Regions from separate parts of the Ureibacillus sp. FSL K6-0165 genome, predicted to be linked through region 1. Evidence: riboswitches for the same ligand, from Rfam matches in the RefSeq annotation. Region 1 holds a riboswitch; the other holds the start of a gene.
What was found. A riboswitch is a leader RNA that binds a small molecule or an ion and turns the genes downstream of it on or off. The one in region 1 is predicted to bind glycine.
Positions count from the first base shown of each region.

Region 1 (8,217 bases):
TGTTTATCAAGTGAATTTAACAAGACAATTCTCTCATTTGCTTGGAAGTTTATTAGTATCAGGTATATCACTTCAACAAGCATTGTCTATTTTAGAACAACAACAAATAAGTCGCCACTTATCATATATCACAGCACTATTGAAACAAAGGGTGAAGTTCGGTGATTCATTGTCAGAGGCTGTGAAGATACTTCAACTGTTTATGCCGAAGTTTGATGAATTGATTCAACACGGTGAAAAAAATGGATACTTAGGCCGGGAAATGCTCATATTCAGCGAATTGCTAAATGAGAGGATCCAATCGACCATCAAATTTTGCTTGGCAAGCATTCAACCTCTTTTCTTTATTTTGATTGCGATATGCATTGTTGCAGCGTATTTAAGTATACTGTTGCCGATGTATGACTTAGTCGAAATCATGTAATAGAGGTGAAATCATGAAAAATCAAAAGGGTTTTACGTTAATTGAGATGTTAATTGTGCTATTTATTATATCTATCTTAATATTAGTAACTGTTCCAAACGTAACGAAACATCGGAATACGATTGATGATAAAGGTTGTGAAGCATATATCCGCATGATACAAGGGCAGGTAGAATCATACAAAATTGAATACAAAACCATCCCTACATTAGATCAATTAGTAAACAAGGGATACTTAAGAGAGGGGATGGATAAATGTCCGAATGGCAAGGGATTTACCATTGAGACGGATGGAACTGTGACATTAACCAATCAATAAAGGAGCATAGAGCAATTGAAAGAACAGGGGTATACGCTATTAGAAATATTATTCGTTTTAATGATTGTCGTATTGGTTGGTATGTTAGGGACAACCTTTTCTTTTAAAATGACAGAAAAAATGGTTGTGGAACAGTTTTTCCACCAATTTACATTGGACATTCAAATGGCACAAATGTTGGCCTTGGAAAAGCAAAGGAGCTGTTTTGTTTCTTTTGTAAATCAAGATACTTATAGAATATACCATCAACTAGATGAAGTGATTTTAGAGAGAAAACTACCGGAAATCATTGAGTTTGATCAGTATAGTAATTTATTAACTCTTCGAATTGATCCAGATGGAAATGTAAAAAATTTTGGGAAATTCACTTTTTACACTCCTTTCGGACAAAAACATATTGTCATTAATATCAATAAAGGACGAATTCGTTATGTGGAATGAAAAGGGGACTTCCATGTTAGAATCGTTGCTAACGCTTATGATTATTATAGTAGCCATAAGTTTTATTCCGTTCATTTTTCAACTTCAGCATTCTCTATACAATCAATCGTTGGAATTACATGCATCCCAAGTGGCCTATGAAGCAGTTATTATTGCTAAAAATACCGGTATTTTCGAAGGGAAAAAATGGATCGACAACGTAGAATATGCTTGGTATTTTCAAACAGATGCGGTTTGTGTACGATTTAACAATTTAGATGGGGTACGATACAAATGCATCAATGGCGATGGCGAATTGTAAGAAGTGGAAATGGATTTACATTTATCGAGGCGCTGTTTCAATTGGTGATTTTTTCGTTACTCGCTCAAGTAATTTTTATTTTTTATCTATTAATTCAACAATGGCACGACACGATTGTGGCAGAAGAACAAATTAAATGGGAAATCTTTATTCATGATTTACAACAATATTTACTTGATGCAGAGGATATTTATATAATGAATAATTCATTATATATCATAGACTCTTCCACAAAAACGATAAAAATAAACAAGATTACAGATGTGATTCGTTTGCAAATCAATGATCAAGGTTATGTGCCACTATTAATTGGTATTCGACATGCCGAGTTTTCCCTTTCAGACAATATTGTAACGATAAAAGTAGAATTCTTGAATGGTATTGTAAAGGAGAGAGCGTTACTTGTACAATATCATAAATAACGAAAAAGGCATAATATTTCCCGTTGCGATTGTCTTTTTGTTTTTTCTTATCACTGTTGTAATTTTTTACAGTTCAACCTACTTAACTCAATTTTCTATTATAAATTCATTGGAAAACATAAACATTCGTGCTACGATAAATTTACTTGGAGAAACCGCAGAGTTTTAGTAGAAAGGTGTCTAATTATGCGAAAGATTTACTTAGTAGGGTTTATGGGGTGCGGAAAAAGTGTAGTCGGACGCCAATTAAGCTATGCCCTACGATTGCCCTTTTATGATATGGATAAAGAAATCGTCAGACAACAAGGCATGTCGATTCCAGAAATTTTTGAAAAGTTTGGAGAAGAATATTTTAGAAATTTAGAAACTGAATTTTTAAAAAACTTTCGTGACGAAGCTTGCATTATTGCGACTGGTGGCGGCGTTGCAATGAGACAAGAAAATCGACAAATTATGAGACGGACAGGTTTAATCTTTTTTCTTGATGCATCATTTGAAGACATTTATAAAAGAATAAAAAATGATAAAAATCGACCAATTGCACAACGTTCGACTAAAAAAGAACTGGAACGACTATATTATTATAGAAGAAAATTTTATAAAAGAGCCGCTCACATCCGTGTCCTTACAAAAGATCGAACAATTCGCCAAGTGGTAAATTATATTGCTTTTCAAGTGAATCGACTAAAAGGCGAATGTTAAGGTGTTGATGTTTAAAAATGTTCGTTTTTTTAAGGAATTTTAAAAAATGATTGCCTTCTATTACGTTCAATGTTAGGATATAGGCAAAGATGTCTGTTTGTTGAAAAATTTCATATGGTGCGGATGATTGTGCGGGGAGAGAACGTTTTTACGTCGCCGAAGGAGCAAGTAGTAGAACTATGAATCTCTCAGGCAAAAAGACTCGTACGGGACGCAACTCTGGAGAGTGCTGAATAACAGCCACCCAAGGGGAAAGCCTATTTTATAATAGGTGTAACTTTCAGGTGCAAGGACAGAGAATTCCTTTAAAAAGGGGATTTTCTGTCCTTTTTGCCTAGTTTAAAGATATTGGTAGTAAATTGTTAATTAATGAGGGAGGTTTCACGATGGGAGAATTAAAGAGAACACCATTATTTGATGAATATGCGAAATATGGTGCAAAAACGATTGATTTTGGTGGATGGGAATTACCTGTTCAATTTTCATCAATAAAGGATGAACATGAAGCTGTAAGAAATCGTGCTGGACTTTTCGATGTATCCCATATGGGAGAAATTTTTGTAAAAGGGAAAGATGTTCTCGGCTATCTTCAAAAATTATTGTCCAATGACATTTCAAAAATTCCAGTTGGCGGCGCACAATATAATGTGATGTGCTATGAAAATGGTGGGGTTGTAGATGATTTAATCGTCTATAATCTTGGCGATGACCAATACTTGCTTGTTGTCAATGCGGCAAATATTGAAAAAGACTTTGAATGGATGAAAAAGCATGCAGAAGGCGATGTAACGATTATAAATCAATCAGATGAATATGCCTTAATTGCACTTCAAGGACCTCTATCAGAAAAAATCTTGCAAACATTAACAGATGTGAACTTATCTGAATTAAAACCATTCCAATTTAAAGCATCTGTTCAAGTTAGTGGTTATTCTGTATTGTTATCACGCAGCGGATATACAGGTGAAGACGGCTTCGAATTATACGGGGAGCCAAATTCAATTGTAGCATTGTGGAATAAACTATTAGAAGCAGGAAAAGAAGATGGATTGATACCATGCGGCCTTGGAGCACGTGATACGTTGCGTTTTGAAGCATGCTTACCGCTTTATGGACAAGAATTATCAGAAAATATTTCTCCATTAGAAGCAGGCATCGGCTTTGCAGTAAAACTTCAAAAAGATGCGGATTTCATCGGTAAAGAAGCTCTTAAAAACCAAAAAGAACAAGGGCTTTCAAGAAAACTGGTTGGTATTGAAATGATTGATAAAGGGATTCCTCGCCATGGCTATAAAGTATTTAAAGGCGACACTGAAATTGGAGAAGTTACAACTGGTACACAAATCCCTAGTACGAAACGTAATTTAGGACTTGCTTTATTAGATATTCAATATACTGAAATTGGTACAGAAGTGGAAGTAGAAATACGCAATAAAAAGGTAAAAGCACATGTTGTGCCGAAGCCATTTTATAAACGTGAAAAATAAAAATTAATGGAGGTCAAACAATGAAGCATCGTTATCTTCCAATAACGGAACAAGACAAACAAGAAATGCTCTCTACCATTGGAGTAGAAAGCATTGATGAATTATTTGCGGATATTCCTGAAGAGGTGCGTTTTAAAGGGCTTTATAATATTAAAGAAGCAGCATCTGAATCTGCGCTATTAAAAGAACTAAAAGCTTTAGCAGATAAAAATATCAACACTGAAACAGCTGTTTCATTCTTAGGTGCAGGTGTATACAATCACTACAAACCTGTTATTGTGGACCATGTTATTTCTCGGTCTGAATTCTATACTGCTTATACACCATATCAACCGGAAATTTCACAAGGTGAACTACAAGCTATTTTTGAATTCCAAACAATGATTGCCGAATTAACAGGTATGGATTTAGCAAACTCTTCCATGTATGATGGCGGAACATCGCTTGCAGAAGCAGGGATGCTTGCTGCTGGCTCAACAAGACGTAAAAAATTGTTAGTATCTGAAGCAATCCATCCTGAATATCGTACTGTTGTAGAAACTTATGCATATGGCCAATCAATCGAAGTAGTAAATGTGCCAATGAAAGATGGAGTAACAGATATTGAAGCATTAAAAGGTATGATTGATCAAGATACTGCGGCTGTTATGGTTCAGTATCCTAACTTCTTTGGTCAAATTGAAGACTTGAAAACAATGGGTGAGCTAGTACATGAAGCAAAAGGATTATTCATTGTTTCTGCAAACCCATTAGCATTAGGTGTGTTAACGCCTCCTGGAAAACTTGGAGCTGACATTACTGTAGGGGATGCACAACCATTTGGTATTCCTGAAAGTTTTGGAGGACCACACTGCGGTTATTTTGCTACGACTTCAAAATTAATGCGTAAAGTGCCTGGCCGTTTAGTAGGACAAACAGTAGACCAAGACGGACGTCGCGGTTTCGTATTAACATTACAAGCTCGCGAACAACATATTCGCCGTGAAAAAGCAACTTCTAACATTTGTTCGAACCAAGCATTGCTTGCTCTTGCTGCATCCGTTACTATGACAGCTTTAGGTAAACGCGGTATTCAAGAAATGGCAAAGCAAAACATCGTGAAAACTCGTTATGCAAAAACAGCGTTTGAGCAAGCTGGATTTACAGTTCCATTCCAAGGTGCTCACTTCAACGAAATCGTTGTAAAAGTAAACAAACCAGTGAGTGAATTAAACAAAAGATTATTAGAAAAAGGCATTATCGGTGGTTATGATTTAGGCCGCGATTATCCTGAACTTGAAAACCATGTACTTATTGCCGTTACAGAATTGCGTACGAAAGAAGAGATTGATCAATTAGTGCAAGAAATGGGGGCTTACAATGCATAACGAAAATCAACCGCTCATTTTTGAATTATCGAAGGAAGGGCGCATCGGCTACAGCTTGCCAGAATTAGATGTGCCAGAGGTAGAATTATCAGAATTAATTCCACAAGAATATTTGCGTGAAGAACCTGCTGAATTACCGGAAGTTTCAGAATTGGATATTATGCGCCACTATACAGCATTATCTCGCCGCAATCATGGCGTAGATTCTGGATTCTATCCACTAGGTTCTTGTACGATGAAATACAATCCAAAAATTAATGAAGAAGTCGCCCGCTTCTCTGGATTCGCAAATATTCACCCGTTACAAGACGAGCCAACAGTTCAAGGTGCAATGGAATTAATGTATGAACTTCAAACAGCTTTAAAAGAAATTACAGGTATGGATGAAGTTACATTACAACCTGCTGCGGGTGCACATGGAGAATGGACAGCATTAATGATGATTCGTGCTTTCCATGAAGCAAATGGGGAAGGTCACCGTAATAAAGTAATCGTTCCAGACTCTGCACACGGAACAAACCCAGCTAGTGCTACTGTTGCTGGATTTGATACAATTACAGTAAAATCGGATGAAAATGGTTTAGTTGATTTGGAAGATTTACGTCGAGTAGTTGGGAAAGATACAGCGGCACTTATGCTGACAAACCCAAATACGCTCGGGCTATTTGAAGAGCACATCATTGAAATTGCGGATATCGTGCATAGCGTGGGCGGGAAAGTATATTACGATGGAGCAAACTTAAATGCTATTATGTCAAAAGTACGCCCAGGCGATATGGGATTTGACTGTGTACACTTGAATTTACACAAAACATTCACAGGTCCACACGGCGGTGGAGGTCCTGGTTCTGGCCCTGTAGGGGTAAAAGCAGATTTAATTCCATTCTTGCCGAAACCAGTATTAGTGAAAAAAGAAGATGGCACGTTCCATTTTGATTATGATCGTCCACAATCCATTGGCCGTGTAAAACCATTCTACGGAAACTTCGGCATCAATGTACGTGCTTATACGTATATTCGTTCAATGGGACCTGAAGGATTAAAATTAGTAACAGAATATGCAGTATTAAATGCGAACTACATGATGCGTAAACTACAACCTTACTTTGACCTTCCTTATGATCGTCATTGTAAACACGAATTTGTATTATCTGGACGTCGTCAGAAAAAACTTGGTGTTCGCACATTAGATATTGCGAAACGACTACTTGATTTCGGTTATCATCCACCAACAATTTACTTCCCATTAAATGTGGAAGAGGGAATGATGATTGAGCCTACAGAAACAGAATCGAAAGAAACATTAGATGCGTTCTGTGATGCACTGATCCAAATCGCAAAAGAAGCGGAAGAGAATCCGTCTATTGTACAAGAAGCACCACATACAACTGTTGTGAGTCGATTAGATGAAACTCAAGCTGCTAGAAATCCAATTTTGCGTTATCAAAAACAATAGCGTTCAAAATAAAAATATCCATGAGTGCATCTCATGGATATTTTTTACTACTTTTAAACAAGCTATTTAAAAGATGATATATGACATGAGTAAAATATCATAAATATTGTTGGCGTAATCATGTCATTTCTTTAAATATAGGAATTTCAACAGGTAAACTAATTTTTTGTTTTAATTTTACCAGTCCAAGTTTTGAAACCGCCTTGAAGTTGATACAATTGATTGTAACCTTTTTTCTTTAAGAAAAGAGCTGCCCTAGAACTTCTTGTCATATTTTGACAATATAAATATACAGGAAGATCTGGACGAATTTCTTTGTAACGTTGACGCAATTGAGAAAAAGGAATATTACGTGCACCTAAAATGTGACCAGAATCAAATTCTTTTGTTTCTCGAACATCGATTAATTGAGCTTTTCGATATCCTTTAATAAATTCTTCTTGCGTCAAATTAGTAACAGATTTTTTTAAACGGAATGAACTTACTAAAACATAGATAATGATAAGTCCTAGGATTGTTGCAATCGTATATAATACTGTCGCCACTTCTAAAATTCTCCTTTCTATTTACATAGAACATTATAAATAAGAAATTGGCATTCGTCCATTCAGTTTGATACAATAAAAAAGTTGTGAGGAGGAAAACAAGTTGAAAACGAAATGGTATTTCATTAATTCAGGACCATGCAGTCCTTCTTATAATATGGCATTAGACGAGGCATTACTCGATTTTCATAGTAGAGGCGAAATTCCACCAGTCATTCGATTTTACGAGTGGAATCCGCCAACCCTTTCTATTGGATATTTCCAAAGAGCACATCGAGACATTGATTTTGATGCTTTAAAAGCGCAAAATATTGGCTTTGTTCGGAGACCTACTGGTGGAAGAGCAGTTCTTCATGACAGCGAATTGACATATAGCATCATCGTTACAGAACAATACCCAAATATGCCTGAAACGGTTACAGAAGCTTATCGTTTTTTAAGCGAAGGCTTGTTAAAAGGGTTCCACAATTTAGGATTAGATGCATATTTCAGCATCCCTGATACGGAGGAAAAACAAGAAGCATTGAAAAAACCAAAAAGTGCAGTTTGTTTTGATGCTCCAAGCTGGTATGAACTCGTTGTAGAAGGAAAGAAAGTTGCTGGAAGTGCGCAAACTAGACAAAAGGGTGTCGTTTTACAGCACGGTGCGATTTTATTGGATCTCGATGAGGACAAGCTGTTGTCTCTGTTCAAATTCCCTTCCGAAGAGGCAAAAGAGCGGATGCGAAAACAATTGCCGGAAAGAGCAGTTGC
Region 1 covers NZ_JBBOQS010000001.1:2,231,867-2,240,083, reverse strand. The annotation lists gene comGB (competence type IV pilus assembly protein ComGB) at 1-424, shown strand, start outside; gene comGC (competence type IV pilus major pilin ComGC) at 438-743, shown strand; gene comGD (competence type IV pilus minor pilin ComGD) at 759-1,184, shown strand; gene NST00_RS11140 (hypothetical protein) at 1,174-1,485, shown strand; gene comGF (competence type IV pilus minor pilin ComGF) at 1,458-1,907, shown strand; gene NST00_RS11130 (shikimate kinase) at 2,094-2,609, shown strand; glycine riboswitch at 2,733-2,823, shown strand; glycine riboswitch at 2,827-2,907, shown strand; gene gcvT (glycine cleavage system aminomethyltransferase GcvT) at 2,996-4,096, shown strand; gene gcvPA (aminomethyl-transferring glycine dehydrogenase subunit GcvPA) at 4,117-5,463, shown strand; gene gcvPB (aminomethyl-transferring glycine dehydrogenase subunit GcvPB) at 5,456-6,919, shown strand; gene NST00_RS11110 (rhodanese-like domain-containing protein) at 7,078-7,464, opposite strand; gene NST00_RS11105 (lipoate--protein ligase family protein) at 7,622-8,217, shown strand, end outside.

Region 2 (8,217 bases), 2.0 Mb from region 1:
GGCAATTATCAGGTGGACAGAAGCAGCGAATTGCCATTGTTCGTGCGCTCTGTACTAATCCAAAGATTATGCTATTCGACGAAGTTACGGCTTCCCTTGATCCAGAAATGGTAAGAGAAGTGTTGGAGGTCATTGCACAATTAGCAAAACAAGGAATGACGATGTTAATTGTTACTCATGAAATGAAATTTGCTGAATTAGTAGCAGATGAAGTGATTTTTATGGATAAAGGGAAGATTCATGAACGAGCACAAGCTAAAGACTTTTTCTCAAATCCCCAAACACAACGTGCGCAACAATTTATTAATATATTACAATTTTAGGAGGAAGAAAGATGAAGAAAATTTATTCGTACTTATTGATTGCATTATTAATACTAGTATTAGCTGCATGCAACAATAGTAATAACAACGAATCAGCTAATGAAGAAGAAACTGCTCAAACTGAAACAAAATCCGTTATTGATGAAATTAAAGAGCGCGGGGTACTACGTGTTGCAGTATTCAGCGATAAACCGCCATTTGGATATGTTGATGAAAAAGGCGAAAATCAAGGATATGATATTGTTTTAGCTAAACGCATTGCAAAAGATTTACTTGGTGATGAGTCAAAAATCGAATATGTGATTACTGAACCACAAGCTCGTGTTGACTTATTAAAATCGGATAAAGTAGATATCGTATTGGCAAACTTTACAGTTACACCAGAAAGAGCTGAGCAAGTAGATTTTGCACATCCTTATATGAAAGTAGCAATCGGTGTTGTATCATCTGAAAAATCGCCAATTTCTTCTGTGGAAGAATTAAAAGGAAAAACATTAATTGTGCCTAAAGGGACAACTGCAGAAACATTCTTCATGAAAAATTATCCGGAAGTAGAATTGGTGAAGTATGATCAAATTAATGAAGCATTTGAAGCGCTAAAAGATGGACGCGGTGATGCTTTAGCTCAAGATAACGCTTTACTATTTAGTTGGGCAAATAATAATCCAGGATTTACAGTAGCATTACCTACTTTAGGTGAATTGGATTATATCGCTCCAGCTGTTAAAAAAGGAAATACAGAATTATTAGAATGGTTAAATGAAGAAATTGAAAGTTTATATGAAGAAAAATTCTTTACAAAAGCATATGAAGAAACATTAAAACCTGCTTTCGGTGAAACAATCAAGGCTGATGCTGTAGTAGTTGAAAGTAAAGTTGAATAATGTTAAAAAATGCTTGCTGGAGTGTTTTATCCAGCAAGTTTTTAGTTCTATCAATAGTTTTCTAATTGTCAAATTTTATGAAAAAATCAAGATAGTTGATAAACCTAGTGCAAGTTTTATATGATAGCAATAAATAAAATCTAAGGAAAAAGAATTTACTAGCAAAGGGGTTCCTTTCCTTTCCTTCGAAAAAAAATAGGGTGGTGGATTCATTGAAATTAGATGAATGGTTAAACAATGGTGTACCAAACATCGCCAATTCATTGCTCGATGTTCATAAACAACACTTTCCAATTGAACAATCTATCGGCTTTGAAGGGCAAGAAAAGATTATTAAAATTTTGAAGAACTTCCGTAAAGTGTTATACCCTTGTTTTTGCGACACCTTTAAAGACGAATTGCGCATTGAGACAAACATTGGGAATCTATTAAGATCAACTGCACTAGATTTAAAAGATATCATTTCGAAAGTGCTCAAAAATAATGGAGAAAGCCAACCGGAAGTAAGAGCAGAAGAAATCGTTGTGGATTTACTCAACAAATTACCTGAAATTCGTGAAATTCTACAAACGGATATTCAAGCGGCTTACAATGGAGACCCTGCAGCTTTATCATTAGAAGAAATTTTATTCAGCTATCCATCCATTACAGCCATTACGATACATAGGATAGCTCACGAATTATACCAAGCAGGCGTTCCAATTATCCCAAGAATTATGTCAGAGCATGCTCATAGTTTAACAGGTATTGATATTCATCCAGGAGCAAAAATTGGCGAGTACTTCTTCATTGACCACGGAACAGGTGTGGTGATTGGAGAAACAAGCACAATTGGTAAAAATGTTAAAATCTATCAAGGTGTAACGATTGGGGCAAAAAGCTTCCCGTTAGATGAAAATGGAAACCCGATTAAAGGAATTAAACGTCACCCAGACATTGGGGATAATGTAGTGATTTACGCGGGAGCAACAATTCTAGGTGGAGATACGAAAATCGGACATGATTCCGTCATTGGCGGTAACATTTGGTTAACTCAATCCGTTCCACCATATTCAAGAATTTACAACTCCCAACCGCTTCCAAATATTAAGCAGAAAAAAGAATAGGATTGTCTATCCCTTAAGCAAACATGATTGCTTAAGGGTTTTTTATATCTTCATGTAGTCTTATGGTCTCAATATTCCAAAAACAAATGGTGGAAAAAATTGATATTTTATTTGGATACGGGTACAATATTAGAACGGATGTTCTTATCTATCTTTTCAAAAGAATGGAGGCAATTTTTTATGTATGTAACAATTAAAGATTTTATAAGAGAATGGAATTGGGAGGCGAACTTAACGCAAAAGGTTTTGGAAGGGCTAACCGATGAGTCTCTAAAACAAAAAGTTTATCCGGAAGGGCGTACGCTCGGAAGAATTGTTTGGCATTTTACAACTAATATTCCGGAATATTTAGTGCATTTTGGTTTGAGAATGGAATTAGTCGAAAATGCAGATAAAGTTCCTGATTCGGCGAAGGAAATTGCGGATACTTTTAAAGAAGTGAGCGCTCGTGCAGCGAAAGTCATTCAAGAACAATGGACAGATGAATCACTGAAAGAAGTGCAAATTGCTTTTGGAAGAGAAGAAACAAATGCCCAAATATTAATGGGGCTTATTAAACACATTATTCATCATCGTGGACAAGCAACAGTACTAATGAGACAAGCAGGGCTAAAACCGTTTGGCGTTTATGGGCCGCCGAAAGAAGATTGGATTAATCTAGGAGTAGAGGAACCACCACTATAATTTCATAGGAGGATTTTAAGATGGTATTGAAAAAAATTTCACCAGAAGAATTGTTCCAAAGAATGCAGCAAGGTGAGCAACTCACGATTTTAGATGTTCGAGATCAAGAGAAATATAATACCTTCCATATTGAAGGGGAAAACATCCAATCACTTAATATCCATAAAACAGAGATTTTCGAGTTAGAAAATAATCAAGATAAAAACATATCAGCTTTACCTGAGAAAGGCGAAATCATTGTCACTTGCACAACAGGCAATTCTGCAACAAAATGTGCAAACATTCTATCCAAACATGATTATGATGTAGTTGTATTAGATGGGGGACTCACAGCTTGGAAGGATTATATAAAGAAGTAAGTCGTAAGACGTTTTAATGTTGTATAGTAGCTGTGGGTATTGGATTGGCTTTCTGAAAAGTTTGCTTTTTTGGTGGATTTACATTGAGGATAGAAGTTAATGTATCTGAAAGGAGGATATGCTATCCTGTCTTGGAAGCACTTTGGCAGGATAGTTTATTATTTTGGCGCGCCCATTTCATCTTTAGTATTACAAGATATCCACTAAGAGTGAAATTGGCAATCAACCAAAAAAGTATATCGGGTCATGTGATAATAGTCAAAGTCATGACAATAATAGTCAATCATCAAGAGATAATGGCCAAATTTGTGAACATAATAGTCAATCGAAAAAAATCTACACTTGAAAAGAGAGATAATAGTCAGAATCGAGCTGATAATAGTCAAGCTCCAAAAGATAATAGTCAAACTTGCGTATATAATGGCCAATCGACAAAAAATGGCTTTCGGGGCATGTGATAATAGCCAAAGTCATGACAATAATAGTCAATCATCAAGGGATAATAGCCAAACCTGTAAACATAATAGTCAATCGATTAATTTCATAATAGCCAAGTAAAAGGGCGAATGAGAAAGCTGATCTCTTCATCACTTTCTACATTCGCTCTATCACTTATATCAATTAATTCCCCAACGCTTGTAGTGGAGCTGGAATGCGTCCACCTCGGCGAATGATTTTTTCAGAGCTAAATGGATTTACTCCCATCACAGGTGCTCGTCCAAGCAGGCCGCCAAATTCCACCATTTCGCCTTCTTTTGCACCAGGGACAGGGATGACGCGAACGGCTGTTGTCTTTTTATTAATCATACCAATAGCCGCTTCATCTGCAATCATTGCAGAAATGGTACTAGCAGGTGCGTCTCCCGTAATGGCAATCATATCAAGCCCTACTGAACATACGCATGTCATCGCTTCTAACTTTGATAAGCTTAGAGCACCTTCTTCAATACCACGAATCATACCGTTATCTTCACTAACTGGGATGAAGGCACCGCTTAATCCACCCACATAGGAAGAAGCCATCGCTCCGCCTTTTTTCACTGCATCGTTCATTAATGCAAGGGCGGCGATTGTGCCGTGTGTACCAACACGTTCCAAACCAATTTCTTCTAAGATTTCAGCAACACTGTCGTTCATCGCATTTGTTGGTGCCAGTGACAAATCCATAATGCCGAATGGGACCCCTAAGCGTTTTGCTACTTCTCGGCCAATTAATTCACCAGCGCGGGTAATTTTAAATGCGGTTTTCTTAATAATATCTGCCACTTCACCTAAGTCCGCATCTGGATAACGCTTTAGTGCATTCAACACAACTCCTGGTCCGGAAACTCCGACATTCAACACAACTTCTCCTTCACCGGATCCGAGGAAAGCTCCTGCCATAAACGGATTATCTTCTACAGGGTTGCAGAACACAACAAGCTTTGCACAGCCGAGACCCGATTTATCTTTTGTAAGCTCTGCTGTTTCTTTAATGATTTCACCTAATTGACGAACTGCATCCATATTGATGCCGGCTTTTGTTGTTCCAACAGAAACGGATGCACAAACTCGCTCCGTGACTGCTAGAGCTTCTGGTAGGGCATCAAATAATACTTGGTCTCCCTTCGCAATTCCTTTATGCACGAGGGCCGAAAATCCACCGATAAAGTCAATACCGAGGGTTACAGCAGCACGGTCTAATGTTTTGGCAAGTTCCACTGCTTGATCTTTTGTTGCATTGCCTAGAAGATCTGCAATTGGGGTCACGGCAATACGTTTATTAATAATAGGGATGCCGTATTCTTTCTCCACTTTTTCAGCTGTTGTCTTTAAATCTTTTGCGTAGTGAGTGATTTTATCATAAATTTTTTGATTCATTTTATCGAAATCGGAATTTGCACAGTCTCTGAGATTAATCCCCATCGTAACTGTACGGATATCCAAGTTTTCAGTTCGAACCATTCGGATGGTTTCCATCATTTCTTGAATTTCAAAATTCATATTTGCACGTCCTTTCACACACGATGCATTGCTTGGAAAATTTCTTCAAGTTGTACAGTAATGACAACGCCAATTGATTGACCAAGTTCATTAAGTTCTTGTTGTAGAGTTTCAAGATTAGGTAAATCGGTCACATCAATCACCATCATCATTGTGAAGAAATCTTGTAAAATCGTTTGGCTGATATCTAAAATGTTGATGTTTCGATCTGCAATCACAGTCGTTACTTTTGCGATAATGCCAACTTGATCTTTTCCAATGACACTTACAATTGCTTTTCTACGTTCACTCATTTGTTTCACCTCAATTGATGTAATAAAAAAAGAGATTGGCTTCCCAATCTCAAACACAAAAGAATAATAAGGTTTATCATTCTTCTGTCCTTTTGCCTGAGATTGTGAATCCTTCGGCGCCACAAAACGTGGTCTCTCCAGAAGCTGCTCCTGCGTGTAGTTTTACCCACAGCATTCATCGCTACACCTATTCAGTTCCAATACTAAAAGATACTAACACCTTTGGAACAATTGGTCAACAAAAAATATATTGAAATTTTTCATAAAAAGGAAAATTCAATCTATGATTCAAAATGTAGATTAAATGTTTTTTTCGTAAAGAAGAGGGAATATATGAAATAAAACATGAGATTCATAAATGGAAGGATTGACAAAAAAATAAGTGCATGATATATTTATCTCGAATTCAAAATAAATTAATTCGAAATAAATATTCATATATATCTTGAATTCAAAATAGGATAATATGGGAGGTATGAAAATGGCGAAGTGGGTTGTTGATAAATCACACTCAGAAATTAGTTTTGAAGTAAAGCATATGATGGTGTCAAAGGTGAGAGGGCATTTTGATTCTTATACGGCTGAAATTGAAGCGGAAGATTTAACGGATCTGACAACTGCTACAATTGCATTTACCTTTGATGTTGCGAGCATTAATACAAAATCAGAAGATCGCGATAATCATTTAAAATCTGCAGACTTTTTTGATGCGGAAAAATATCCAACAATTACGTTCCAATCCAAAGTGATTACGAAAACAGATGATAACGAATTTGAAGTGACAGGGGATTTAACAATTAAAGATGTAACAAAACCAGTCACATTCGAAGTGGAGTACAATGGTAAAGGGAAAAACCCTTGGGGCGTGGAAGTTTACGGATTCGAAGCGGAAGCAAAAATCAACCGTGAAGAATTCGGGCTTACATGGAACGCTGCCCTTGAAACAGGTGGCGTATTGGTAGGAAAAGACATTAAAATAAAAGCAGAATTAGAAGTGAACCCTGCAAGCTAATTAGTGGGGGAAGAAGAGGGTGTCTAGAAAGCGAAAACTTTCCAGACACCCTTACTTTTTGATAATAATTTTTCTTTTACCGAACATTACTCCGGCGGGAAACATATCTTCGTCGCAAAGGTGTTGACTCAAATAGAGAACTTTTATTAATTATGAAGGAAAGAAAAAGCTTATTGTTTTAAAATGATGCTCAAGCGAAAAAAAGCTTGTTGCACTCATGGCAACAAGCTTTTTGATTCTATTTTTTATTCAATACACTATGCGTCCTTCCATACACAAAATACACTAATAAACCAATAATCATCCAGATAAGACAAGTAAACATTGTGAATGTAGATAATTGGACGATCATGAAAATACAAAGGAGGCAAGAAAGAATTGGCACAATTGGGAACAATGGTACTTTAAATCCTTCTTTTAATCCATCAATTTTCATTTTTCTAATAAAGATAACGCCAATCGATACAGCAGCAAAAGCAATCAATGTACCGATATTCACAAGTTCTGCCAACTTATCAATCGGAATAAAACCAGCGAATAAAGATACAAATATTGCATAAATCCATGTATTTTTTAACGGGATTTTACGGCGAGGGTGAATTTCTGATAACACTTTTGGAAGCATTCCGTCACGAGCAAAGGAGTACACTAAGCGAGTACCTCCGTAAAGCATAACGAAAATCACCGTCATCATACTAATGACTGCTCCGAGCGAAATAACACCAAATACCCAATCAAGATTTTTCATTTCCATCGCATAAGCAACAGGATTTCCTACATTCAATTCTGTATATGGAACCATCCCTGTTAACACAAGGGAAACGGCTACATATAAAATTGTACAAATCACGAGCGTTCCGATAATTCCAATTGGCATGTTTCGCTGTGGATTTTTTACCTCTTCAGCAGCGGAAGATACCGCATCAAAACCTAAATAAGCAAAGATTACTAGTGCTGCTCCTGATAAAATCCCACCAAAACCAAATGGCATAAATGGTTGCCAGTTGTCAGGCTTCACATAAAACATTCCAACAAGAATAAAGAGTAAAATAATCCCTAGTTTAATGAAAACCATGATTTTATTTAATCGGTTAGACTCTTTCATTCCTAATGATAGGAAGGAAGCTAAAAGTAAAATAATTATAATGGCTGGTAAATTGATATATGTTCCGTTTGCTGGACTGAATGGACCTGATAATGCTTGCGGTACGTGAATGCCAAATCCTTCAACAAGAGATTGAAAGTAAGCAGACCAACCAGTTGCCACTGCTGCAACAGCTAAACCATACTCAAGCAAAAGACTCCATCCGATTATCCAAGCGATTAGCTCGCCAAAGATCACATAGGAATATGTATAGGCACTACCAGCTACTGGAATCGATGAAGACAATTCCGAATAACATAAGGCTGAAAAAGCGCATACAATTGCTGCCAAAATAAATGAGAAAACGATGGCAGGACCTGCATGAACAGCAGCTACAGTACCTGGTAAAATGAAAATCCCTGTTCCGACAACTGCTCCAACACCAAGAGCGATTAAATCAAATGAATTCATTGTTTTATTAAACTGTGA
Region 2 covers NZ_JBBOQS010000001.1:222,172-230,388, reverse strand. The annotation lists gene NST00_RS01085 (amino acid ABC transporter ATP-binding protein) at 1-323, shown strand, start outside; gene NST00_RS01080 (cysteine ABC transporter substrate-binding protein) at 335-1,207, shown strand; gene epsC (serine O-acetyltransferase EpsC) at 1,420-2,313, shown strand; gene NST00_RS01070 (DinB family protein) at 2,494-2,997, shown strand; gene NST00_RS01065 (rhodanese-like domain-containing protein) at 3,018-3,356, shown strand; gene NST00_RS01060 (PFL family protein) at 3,978-5,339, opposite strand; gene NST00_RS01055 (ACT domain-containing protein) at 5,354-5,632, opposite strand; glycine riboswitch at 5,707-5,783, opposite strand; gene NST00_RS01050 (YceI family protein) at 6,114-6,644, shown strand; gene NST00_RS01045 (amino acid permease) at 6,883-8,217, opposite strand, start outside.
Region 2: another riboswitch for glycine. It lies ahead of NST00_RS01055 (ACT domain-containing protein); the one in region 1 lies ahead of gcvT (glycine cleavage system aminomethyltransferase GcvT).